DNA from 4 places in the Streptomyces sp. B8-7 genome. Region 1 is predicted to be linked to each of the others. Evidence: riboswitches for the same ligand, from Rfam matches in the RefSeq annotation. Region 1 holds a riboswitch; each other region holds the start of a gene.
The links. A riboswitch is a leader RNA that binds a small molecule or an ion and turns the genes downstream of it on or off. The one in region 1 is predicted to bind cobalamin.

Region 1 (2,190 bases):
CCCACGACCTCATCGGCTATCTGGAGGCCGACCGGCGCTTCCACCTGTCCCTGCTGGCGCTGGCCGGCAACGACCGGCTCGTCGAGACGGTCGGCGACCTGCGCAAGCGGTCCCGGCTGTACGGTCTGACCGCGCTGGACGAGCGCGACCGGCTGATCCCGTCGGCCGAGGAGCACCTCGAACTGCTCGACCTGATGATCGCCGGGGACGCCGAGGGCGCGGAGGCCTGCATCGGCCGCCACCTCGGGCACGTCCGGTCGCTGTGGGCGAGGAACGTCCCGGAGGGGCGGGCTCAGGACGCGGCGGCGAGGCAGGGGCACGGTCCGGACCGCGGACCCGGCGGACGGCTGGGCGCGGTGTCCTGAGCGGCGGGCCGGCGCACCGGCCCCCTGTCACCCGGGACGTACCGGGACCACCCGCGGCGGACGGTGCCGGCCCGCACGGCACACGCCCGCCGGCCCGGCCCCGCGCCCACCGTCCCGGGCCCGCCGTCCCGGGCCCGCCGTCCCGGGCCCGCCGTCCCGGGCCCACCGTCCCGGGCCCACCGTCCCGGGCCCACCGTCCCGGGCCCGCCCTTTTGCCTGTGCGGACCCCCTGCACCCGGTTCTCTGTGCGGACCCCCTGTACCCGGCGACCGGCCGCACCGGCACACCCGGCCCGACGAGCAGCCCGGACGGGGGCGCGGGAAGGGTGGCGTCGGGGCGCGCACCGGCACGCATGCGGCCCCCGCACGGTTCGAGCGCCCCCCAGTCCTCCGTCTCGGAGGACGAGCCCGCTTGTCACCGCCTACCACCGCGGACTAGGGTCGCCACGCCTTGGTGAACGGGAAATCCGGTGTGGAACCGGTGCGGCCCTCGCCACTGTGATCGGGAAGTCCGGCTCCGGCCCGCAAGGGCAGCCACTGGGTCCCTCAAGGACCCGGGAAGGCGGAGACCGGGCGGTGTCACCCGTCAGCCAGGAGACCGGCCAGGGCGCGTCAACCATCCACGAGGTGCTGGAGAGGGTTCGCTCAAGCATGCACATAGCCGAGGGATTTCTGCCTCCGGCGCACGCGATCGCCTGGGGCGTCGCGTCCGCGCCGTTCGTCGTCCACGGAGTCCGCTCCCTGACCCGGGAGGTCAGGGAGCATCCCGACAGCACACTGCTCCTCGGTGCGTCGGGGGCCTTCACCTTCGTCCTGTCCGCGCTCAAACTCCCCTCCGTCACCGGAAGCTGCTCCCACCCCACCGGAACCGGGCTGGGCGCCATCCTGTTCCGGCCGCCCATCATGGCCGTGCTGGGCACCATCACCCTGCTGTTCCAGGCCCTGCTGCTGGCGCACGGCGGACTCACCACCCTCGGCGCCAACGTGTTCTCCATGGCCGTCGCCGGCCCCTGGGTCGGCTACGCCGCCTACCGGCTGCTGCGCCGCTACGACGCGCCGCTGATGGTCGCCGTGTTCCTCGGAGCGTTCCTCGCCGACCTGGCCACGTACTGCGTGACCAGTGTGCAGCTCGCGCTCGCCTTCCCCGACCCGAGCAGCGGATTCCTGGGCGCGCTGGGGAAGTTCGGCTCCATCTTCGCCGTGACGCAGATCCCGCTCGCGGTGAGCGAGGGCCTGCTCACGGTGCTGGTGATGCGGCTCCTCGCCCAGTCCAGCAGGAGCGAACTGACCCGGCTCGGCGTGCTGGCGGCCGCCCCCAAGCCCGAGGCGGTGGCCCGGTGAAGCGCGCCACGAGGATCAACCTGCTGCTGCTGGCGCTGGTCGCGGCGCTCGCCGTCCTGCCGCTGGCGCTCGGTCTCGGCGACCACAAGGAGGAGCCGTTCACGGGCGCCGACGGCGAGGCGGAGACCGCGATCACGGAGCTGGAACCGGACTACGAGCCGTGGTTCACCCCGCTGTACGAACCGCCGTCCGGGGAGATCGAGTCGGCGCTGTTCTCGCTCCAGGCGGCGCTCGGCGCGGGTGTCCTCGCCTACTACTTCGGGCTGCGTCGCGGCCGGAGGCAGGGCGAGCGGCGGGCCGCGGCAGCCGGAGGCGACCATCCGTCGGACACGGCCGGCGCGGCCCACCCGTCGGACACGGCCGGCGCGGCGGGCACGGCCCACCGGACGGACGCGGCCGTCCCGTCCCCGGCTGCGGAGCCCGCCGCGGACGGCCGGGCCGCCTCCGGACGGGGCTGAGTCCGCGTGCTGCCCATCGACGCGGCG
Region 2 (2,190 bases), on a different contig from region 1:
CCGTCGCACTGCGCTACTTCGCCGCCTGGCTGCACGGGCAGGGCGCGGTCGTCCTCGACGGCCTGATGGAGGACGCGGCCACCGCCGAGATCGCCCGCGTGCAGATCTGGCAGTGGCTGCGGCACCGGGTGACCGACCGCGAGACGGTGCTGCGGCTCCTCGACGACGAACTCGCCGCGCTCACCGCCGAGCACCCCTACGCCCCCGCCGCCGAGGTCAGGGACCTGTTCGAGCGGACGGCGCTGGCCGGGGAACTGCCCCTGTTCTTCACGCCGGACGCCTACGCCCGCCACCTGGTCCGGCGGACCGGGTCCACGGGGTGACCGCAGCGATCCACCGCGGCGGCGCGGCCGGCGGCCGGCGGAGGGGCGCGGGCGCCACCGCATCCCTCCACCGCGGGTCCGGCGAGCCGCCGCACGCGCCCGCGCCGCCGCCCCGGCGGACGGCGCATGCAGGACCCCCCGGCCGCACCGGGCGCGGGGTCCACCACGACGACCGGGTCCCAGGGTGAGGACCCGGCCGGACGCGGGCTGAGGGGCCCGCCACACCGCCGGGGTGAGGGTCCCGGCGGGGTGACACAGGGAACGGGCGGGAAGCGCACCCACGCGCTTCCCGCCCCTCGTCGTGCTCTCGGCCCCGCCGCACTGCCGTAGGCTGCTCGCAGCAGCTGGTTCGCCCCGTCCGCCAGGCGGGAGCGTCGCAAGAGGGAACCCGGTGGGAATCCGGGACTGCCCCGCAGCGGTGAGCGGGAACGACCGCCGTCATGAGCACTGGGTCCGGAAGGGCCCGGGAAGCGACGGCCAGTAGGTGCCCTGACGACGTCAGGGCGGGCCCGCGAGTCCGAAGACCTGCCAACTGCCCGCGTGCGAACCACTCGTGCGCGGACATCCCGGTGACCTCGAGGGCGGGTCGGCGTACACACCAGGCGGACGACCGTGCCCCGCCGCGCGGAGCCGGGTCCGCCCGGTTCGTCGTCCCTTCGCGCTCTCGTCCCGTCTCCGGGATCTCAGGGATTCATCTCGCGAAGGAGATCTCCGTGACAGCGAAGTCCGCAGCCGCGGCAGCACGGGCCACCGTGCACGGCTACCCCCGTCAGGGACGGAACCGGGAACTGAAGAAGGCCGTCGAGGGCTACTGGAAGGGCCGCGTCACCGCCGACGCGCTCCGCGCCACCGCCGCCGAACTGCGCCGGGCCACCTGGCGGCAGCTCGACGAGGCGGGCCTGGACGAGGTGCCGACCGGCGACTTCTCGTTCTACGACCACGTCCTCGACACCACCGTCATGGTCGGCGCCGTCCCCGAGCGGCACCGTGCCGCCGTCGAGGCCGACGCCCTCGACGGCTACTTCGCCATGGCGCGCGGCACCCAGGAGGTGGCGCCCCTGGAGATGACCAAGTGGTTCGACACCAACTACCACTACCTGGTTCCGGAGCTGGGCCCGGACACGGTGTTCGCCGCCGACTCCGGCAAGCAGGTCGCCGAGCTGACGGAGGCCCTTGCGCTGGGCCTCTCCGCCCGCCCGGTGCTCGTCGGCCCGGTCACCTACCTCCTGCTCGCCAAGCCCGCCCCCGGCGCCCCCGCGGACTTCGACCCGCTGACCCTGCTGGACCGGCTGCTGCCCGTCTACGCCGAGGTGCTCGCCGATCTGCGCGCCGCAGGCGCCGAGTGGGTGCAGCTCGACGAACCCGCCCTGGTCCAGGACCGCACCCCTGCCGAACTGGCCGCGGCCGGGCGGGCCTACCGCACCCTGGGCACCCTCACCGACCGGCCGAAGCTGCTGGCCGCCTCGTACTTCGACCGGCTGGGCGACGCGCTGTCGGTGCTCGCCGGGGCGCCGGTGGACGGTCTCGCGCTGGACTTCACCGGGGCCGCCGCCGCCAACCTCGACGCGCTCGCCGCCGTCGGCGGGCTGCCCGGCAGGCGTCTGGTCGCCGGAGTGGTCGACGGCCGCAACGTCTGGGTCAACGACCTCGCGGGGTCCCTCGCCACGCTGGGCACCCTGCTGGGTCTGGCCGGCCGGGTCGACGTCGCCGCCTCCTGCTCCCTGCTGCACGTGCCGCTCGACACGGCGGCCGAGCGGGACGTCGCACCGCAGATCCTGCGCTGGCTGGCCTTCGCCCGGCAGAAGACCGCCGAGATCGTCACCCTGGCCCGGGGCCTCGCCCGGGGCACCGGCGCCATCGCCGCCGA
Region 3 (2,190 bases), on a different contig from region 1:
CGCGCCAGCCAGCGGCAGATGCCGGCCGTGACGACGCTCTTGCCCGCGTCGGAGGTGGTGCCCGCGACGAGGAGGCCTCCGCTCACTTCTTCCGCCTCTCCACGATCAGGCGCGCGGCGACGGTGACGCCGAGCGCGAGCCAGCCGACCCGGCGGGAGAGCCGTACCGCCCGGTCGATGTCGGCGGCGGCGACGGCCCGGCCTGCCGCCGCGTTGAGGACGGGCCGGTGCTCGGTGCGTCCGCCGTAGGCCAGGGTGCCGCCGAGCCGCACGCCGAGGGCGCCCGCGAAGGAGGCCTCCACGGGGCCGGCGTTGGGGCTGGGGTGCCGGCCGGCGTCGGCCCGCCAGGCGCGGACCGCGCCGCGCGGGTCGGGTCCGGCGGCCGCGGCGAGCGCGGCGGTCAGCCGCGCGCCGGGCCAGCCCGCGAGGTCGTCCAGGCGGGCGGCGGCCCAGCCGTGGCGCAGGTGGCGCGGCGAGCGGTGGCCCACCATCGCGTCCAGGGTGTTGACGGCGCGGAAGCCGAGCAGACCGGGCACTCCGGCGACCGCGCCCCACACCAGTGCGCCGACGACCGCGTCGGAGGTGTTCTCGGCGACGGACTCCACCACGGCGCGGGCGATCCCGTCGGCGTCGAGCGCCTGCGGGTCGCGGCCGCACAGGTGGGGCAGCCGGGCGCGCGCGGCGCCGAGGTCGCCCCGGTCGAGCGACCGGCCGACGGCGCGGGCCTCCCGGGCCAGCGAGGTGCCGCCGACGACGGCCCAGGTGGCGGCGCCGGTCAGCGCGACGGAGGCGGCGGGGGAGCGGTGTACGGCGCGCGCGGCCGCGGCCCCGAGGGCGGCCGTGCCGCCCACGCACAGCGCGGTGTGCAGGGCGCCCCAGCCGCGGTGGTCACGCCACAGCAGCCGCTCCGTGACGGCCGCGGCACGGCCGAACGCGGCGACCGGGTGGCCGCGGCGCGGATCGCCGAGCAGGAGGTCGCCGAGAAGGCCGAGGGCGGCGCCGTACGCGTGGATGCGGGCGGCACGCATCGCGGCTCAGCCGGCCGGGAGGGCGGGCGGAGCAGGGGTGGTGGGCCGTGTTCGGCAGCCGAGCATGGCGATGTGTCCTCACTCAGGGTGTCCACGCCCTGGTTCGACGAGACCGGCGGCGGGAGTTCCTGGCTCCCGGGGTTGTCTACCCCGGTGACAGTGGCGGGACCGCGCCGGATTCACACCGGCTTCCTCCGTTGCCGCCGTAGTTGGCCCAGGAAGTTGACCACGACCGCCGAACGGCCGTCAACTGGCTGCTGACCTGGGACGGGAGCGCACGGGCCGGGTGGGCCCCGTCCTCGTGGCCGTGGCGCGGCCCGGGGCGGGCAGCACGAGGCGGCGGGGCCGGGACACCGTGGTCCCGGCCCCGCCGCCGCTGCGCGAGGTGTGCTGCCGGTCAGGCCATGATCAGGTAGATGCCGTAGCCGACCGCGGCCGCGCAGGCCGCGAAGCAGGTGTAGGCGCCGGTGGCGGCGAGGGCGGCGGAACCGCCCCGCTCCTGGGCCCGTTCCCGGTGGGAGAGGCCGACGACGCCGAGCGTGAACAGGCCCACGAGAGCCACGGTGGCCACGAGGCTGACGCCGAACACGGAGCCGAGGGCCGCCCAGTCGATCTTCATGCTGCTGTTTCCTTCGTGTTCCTTCGTACCGGTGTGTGGTCCTGCGGACCGGTGTGGTCCTTCGTACCGGTGTGCTCCTGCGGACCGGTGCGGTCGGGCGTACCGGAGGGGTGTGGGTTCAGGCGGTGGCGCCGGAGGCGGCCGGGTCCGAGGGGCCCGCGGGTGCGGGCACCGAGGCCGCCACGGCGGCGGCCTCCTCGGCCGCGGCGGCCGTGGGCGGCGGGATCACGGCGGCGATGGCGCTGGTGACCACGCCGGACGGCTCCTCGGTGGCGTCGCCGTGCGGGTGGTTGACGTTCGCGTGGTTGACGACCTCGCGGCGGGACAGCTTCCAGATGGCGGCGCTGGAGGCGACCAGGAAGACCGCCACGACCGCGGTGCCCCAGTCGCCGAGGCCGGTGATCCACTCGGCGAGCGCGGCGACCAGCGCGGCGGCCGGCAGGGTCAGGCCCCAGGCGACGAACATGCGGGTCGCGGTGGACCAGCGGACCACGCCGCCCTTGCGGCCGAGGCCGGCGCCCATCACGGAGCCGGACACCGAGTG
Region 4 (2,190 bases), on a different contig from region 1:
AACGCGCCGAGGTTCACCGAGCCCAGGTTGCAGACCGCGGTCTCGCCGTCGTCGGTGACCTCCAGGATCTCCGTGCAGAGGTTGGAGGAGTGGACCGTGTGGCCGGGCTCGGCCGTCTGGTTCGCGGTGCGGTTGGCGGCGTCCTTGAAGGTCATCCAGCCGTTGCCGGTCTGCGCCAGGGTGCGCATCATCCGGCCGTACAGCTCGCGGGCCGGGATCGTCCTGCGGGCCAGGCCGGCCGCCTCGGCGCGCCGGTAGGCGGCGTCGAACTCCTCGCCCCACAGGTCGACCAGTTCGGGCACGTCGGCGGGGGAGAACAGCGACCAGTCCTGGTCGGCGTTCACCCGCCGCATGAACTCGTCGGGGATCCAGTGCGCGAGGTTCAGGTTGTGCGTACGGCGGGCGTCCTCGCCCGTGTTGTCGCGCAGCTCCAGGAACTCCTCGATGTCGGAGTGCCAGGTCTCCAGGTAGACCGCGGCGGCACCCTTGCGGCGGCCGCCCTGGTTCACGGCGGCGACCGAGGCGTCCAGGGTCTTCAGGAACGGCACGATGCCGTTGGAGTGCCCGTTGGTCCCGCGGATCAGCGAACCGCGGCTGCGGATCCGGGAGTACGACAGCCCGATGCCGCCGGCGTGCTTGGAGAGGCGGGCGACCTGGTGGTAGCGGTCGTAGATGGAGTCCAGCTCGTCGAGGGGGGAGTCGAGCAGGTAGCAGGACGACATCTGCGGGTGCCGCGTGCCGGAGTTGAACAGGGTGGGCGAGGACGGCAGGTAGTCCAGACGGCTCATCAGCCGGTAGAGCGCGGCGACCTCGTCGACCGAGCGGGGTGTGTCGTCCTCGGCGAGACCGCACGCCACCCGCAGCAGGAAGTGCTGGGGCGTCTCGACGACCCGCCGGGTGATCGGGTGCCGGAGCAGGTAGCGGGAGTGCAGGGTGCGCAGGCCGAAGTAGCCGAAGCGGTCGTCGGCGCCGGTGTCGACCAGGGCGTCCAGCCGGGCGCCGTGCAGCCGCGCGAACTCCGCGGTGCGGTCGGCGATGAGGCCCTCGCGGTGCCCGACGGCGACGGACCCGGTGAAGCGGGTGACGCCCTGGGAAGCGGCCTCCGCGCGGATGGAGAGGGTCAGCAGCCGGGCGGCCAGCCGGGAGTAGGCGGGGTCCTCGGAGATGAGCCCGGCGGCGGCCTCGGTGGCCAGCTCGCGCAGCTCCGCCTCGTCGGCCTGGGCCGAACGGCCGCGCAGCGCGGCGGCGGCGACCCGGCCGGGGTCGGCGTCGGGGAGGTCCGCGGTCAGCTCGGTGAGGGTCCGCAGCAAGGCTGTTCCGGGGGCGTCCTCGTCGGTCCGGACGGCTGAGGCCGGGTCTGCTGGCGCGATGGTCACTGGGAGCTCTCCCTCGCTCGGCACGGAGGGCCTGGCGGAGGGCAGGGGGCAGCACACGAGCGCACGGGGCGTCGCGTCCACCGGCCCACTCCACGAGGCCCGGACGTCAGGGCGGTCCGGCCGGGGCGGCCGGGCACGCGCTGTCGGCAGGTCTTCGGACTGCTCGCTGTGTGGAAACACACAAGTACACCGTTGCGGGACAGTTCCGGATTCGCACCGGATTCCCCTGCGGCGACAGCGAGGATGAGCATACATCTAGTGCCGGGTTCCGGTGACGCCACCATATGTTGTGTCGCCGTGTGACTTCAGAGCGTCAACTCCGTGCAACGGCACGGCAGCGGGCCGCCCTCCGGGGTGCGGAGGGCGGCCCGCTGCGGGTGCCCGTGGCCGGGCGGGACCGTGCCGGGACCGCGCTGTGGGGCGGGTCCTGCGCGGTTCCCCGCGTCTCTTGCCGGCGTGGTGCGGGGTGTGTCGTGGTTCTCGCGCGGTTCCCCGCGCCCCTTGGTGGTGGGGTGCGGGGTGCGGGGTGCGCGGTGTGGTGCGGGTGTGCGGTGGTTCTCGCGCGGTTCCCCGCGCCCCTGGGGGCGTGGTTCCGCGGGCGCCTTGGGGGTTGGGGCGGGATGGGTGAGGCGGTGTGGGGGTGTGGGCGTGTGGGTGTGGTGCGTGGTTCCCCGCGTCCCTGGGGCGTGGTTCCCCGGGTGCCTGGGTGTGCGGTTCCCCGCGTGCCCGGGGGCGGGGTGCGGGGGTCAGCGGGTCACGGGGAGTTCGGTGCGTACGCCCGGGTCGCCCGCGTCCGCGGTGTAGTCCTCCGGCC

Region 2: it holds a riboswitch for cobalamin, as region 1 does, so the genes downstream of both, metE (5-methyltetrahydropteroyltriglutamate--homocysteine S-methyltransferase) here and AC5K6T_RS17505 (energy-coupling factor ABC transporter permease) in region 1, are expected to answer to the same signal.
Region 3: it holds a riboswitch for cobalamin, as region 1 does, so the genes downstream of both, AC5K6T_RS06830 (cobalamin biosynthesis protein) here and AC5K6T_RS17505 (energy-coupling factor ABC transporter permease) in region 1, are expected to answer to the same signal.
Region 4: it holds a riboswitch for cobalamin, as region 1 does, so the genes downstream of both, AC5K6T_RS26145 (ribonucleoside-diphosphate reductase subunit alpha) here and AC5K6T_RS17505 (energy-coupling factor ABC transporter permease) in region 1, are expected to answer to the same signal.

What each region holds. Positions count from the first base shown of each region.
Region 1 is NZ_JBYRRL010000003.1:531,176-533,365, forward strand. It holds gene AC5K6T_RS17500 (GntR family transcriptional regulator) at 1-365, shown strand, start outside; cobalamin riboswitch at 800-985, shown strand; gene AC5K6T_RS17505 (energy-coupling factor ABC transporter permease) at 1,016-1,705, shown strand; gene AC5K6T_RS17510 (energy-coupling factor ABC transporter substrate-binding protein) at 1,702-2,163, shown strand; gene cbiQ (cobalt ECF transporter T component CbiQ) at 2,170-2,190, shown strand, end outside.
Region 2 is NZ_JBYRRL010000002.1:144,732-146,921, reverse strand. It holds gene aceB (malate synthase A) at 1-323, shown strand, start outside; cobalamin riboswitch at 652-870, shown strand; gene metE (5-methyltetrahydropteroyltriglutamate--homocysteine S-methyltransferase) at 1,037-2,190, shown strand, end outside.
Region 3 is NZ_JBYRRL010000001.1:1,640,908-1,643,097, forward strand. It holds gene AC5K6T_RS06825 (cobyric acid synthase) at 1-86, opposite strand, end outside; gene AC5K6T_RS06830 (cobalamin biosynthesis protein) at 83-1,027, opposite strand; cobalamin riboswitch at 1,128-1,279, opposite strand; gene AC5K6T_RS06835 (hypothetical protein) at 1,425-1,646, opposite strand; gene AC5K6T_RS06840 (inorganic phosphate transporter) at 1,765-2,190, opposite strand, start outside.
Region 4 is NZ_JBYRRL010000005.1:440,627-442,816, forward strand. It holds gene AC5K6T_RS26145 (ribonucleoside-diphosphate reductase subunit alpha) at 1-1,376, opposite strand, end outside; cobalamin riboswitch at 1,505-1,627, opposite strand; gene mctP (monocarboxylate uptake permease MctP) at 2,123-2,190, opposite strand, start outside.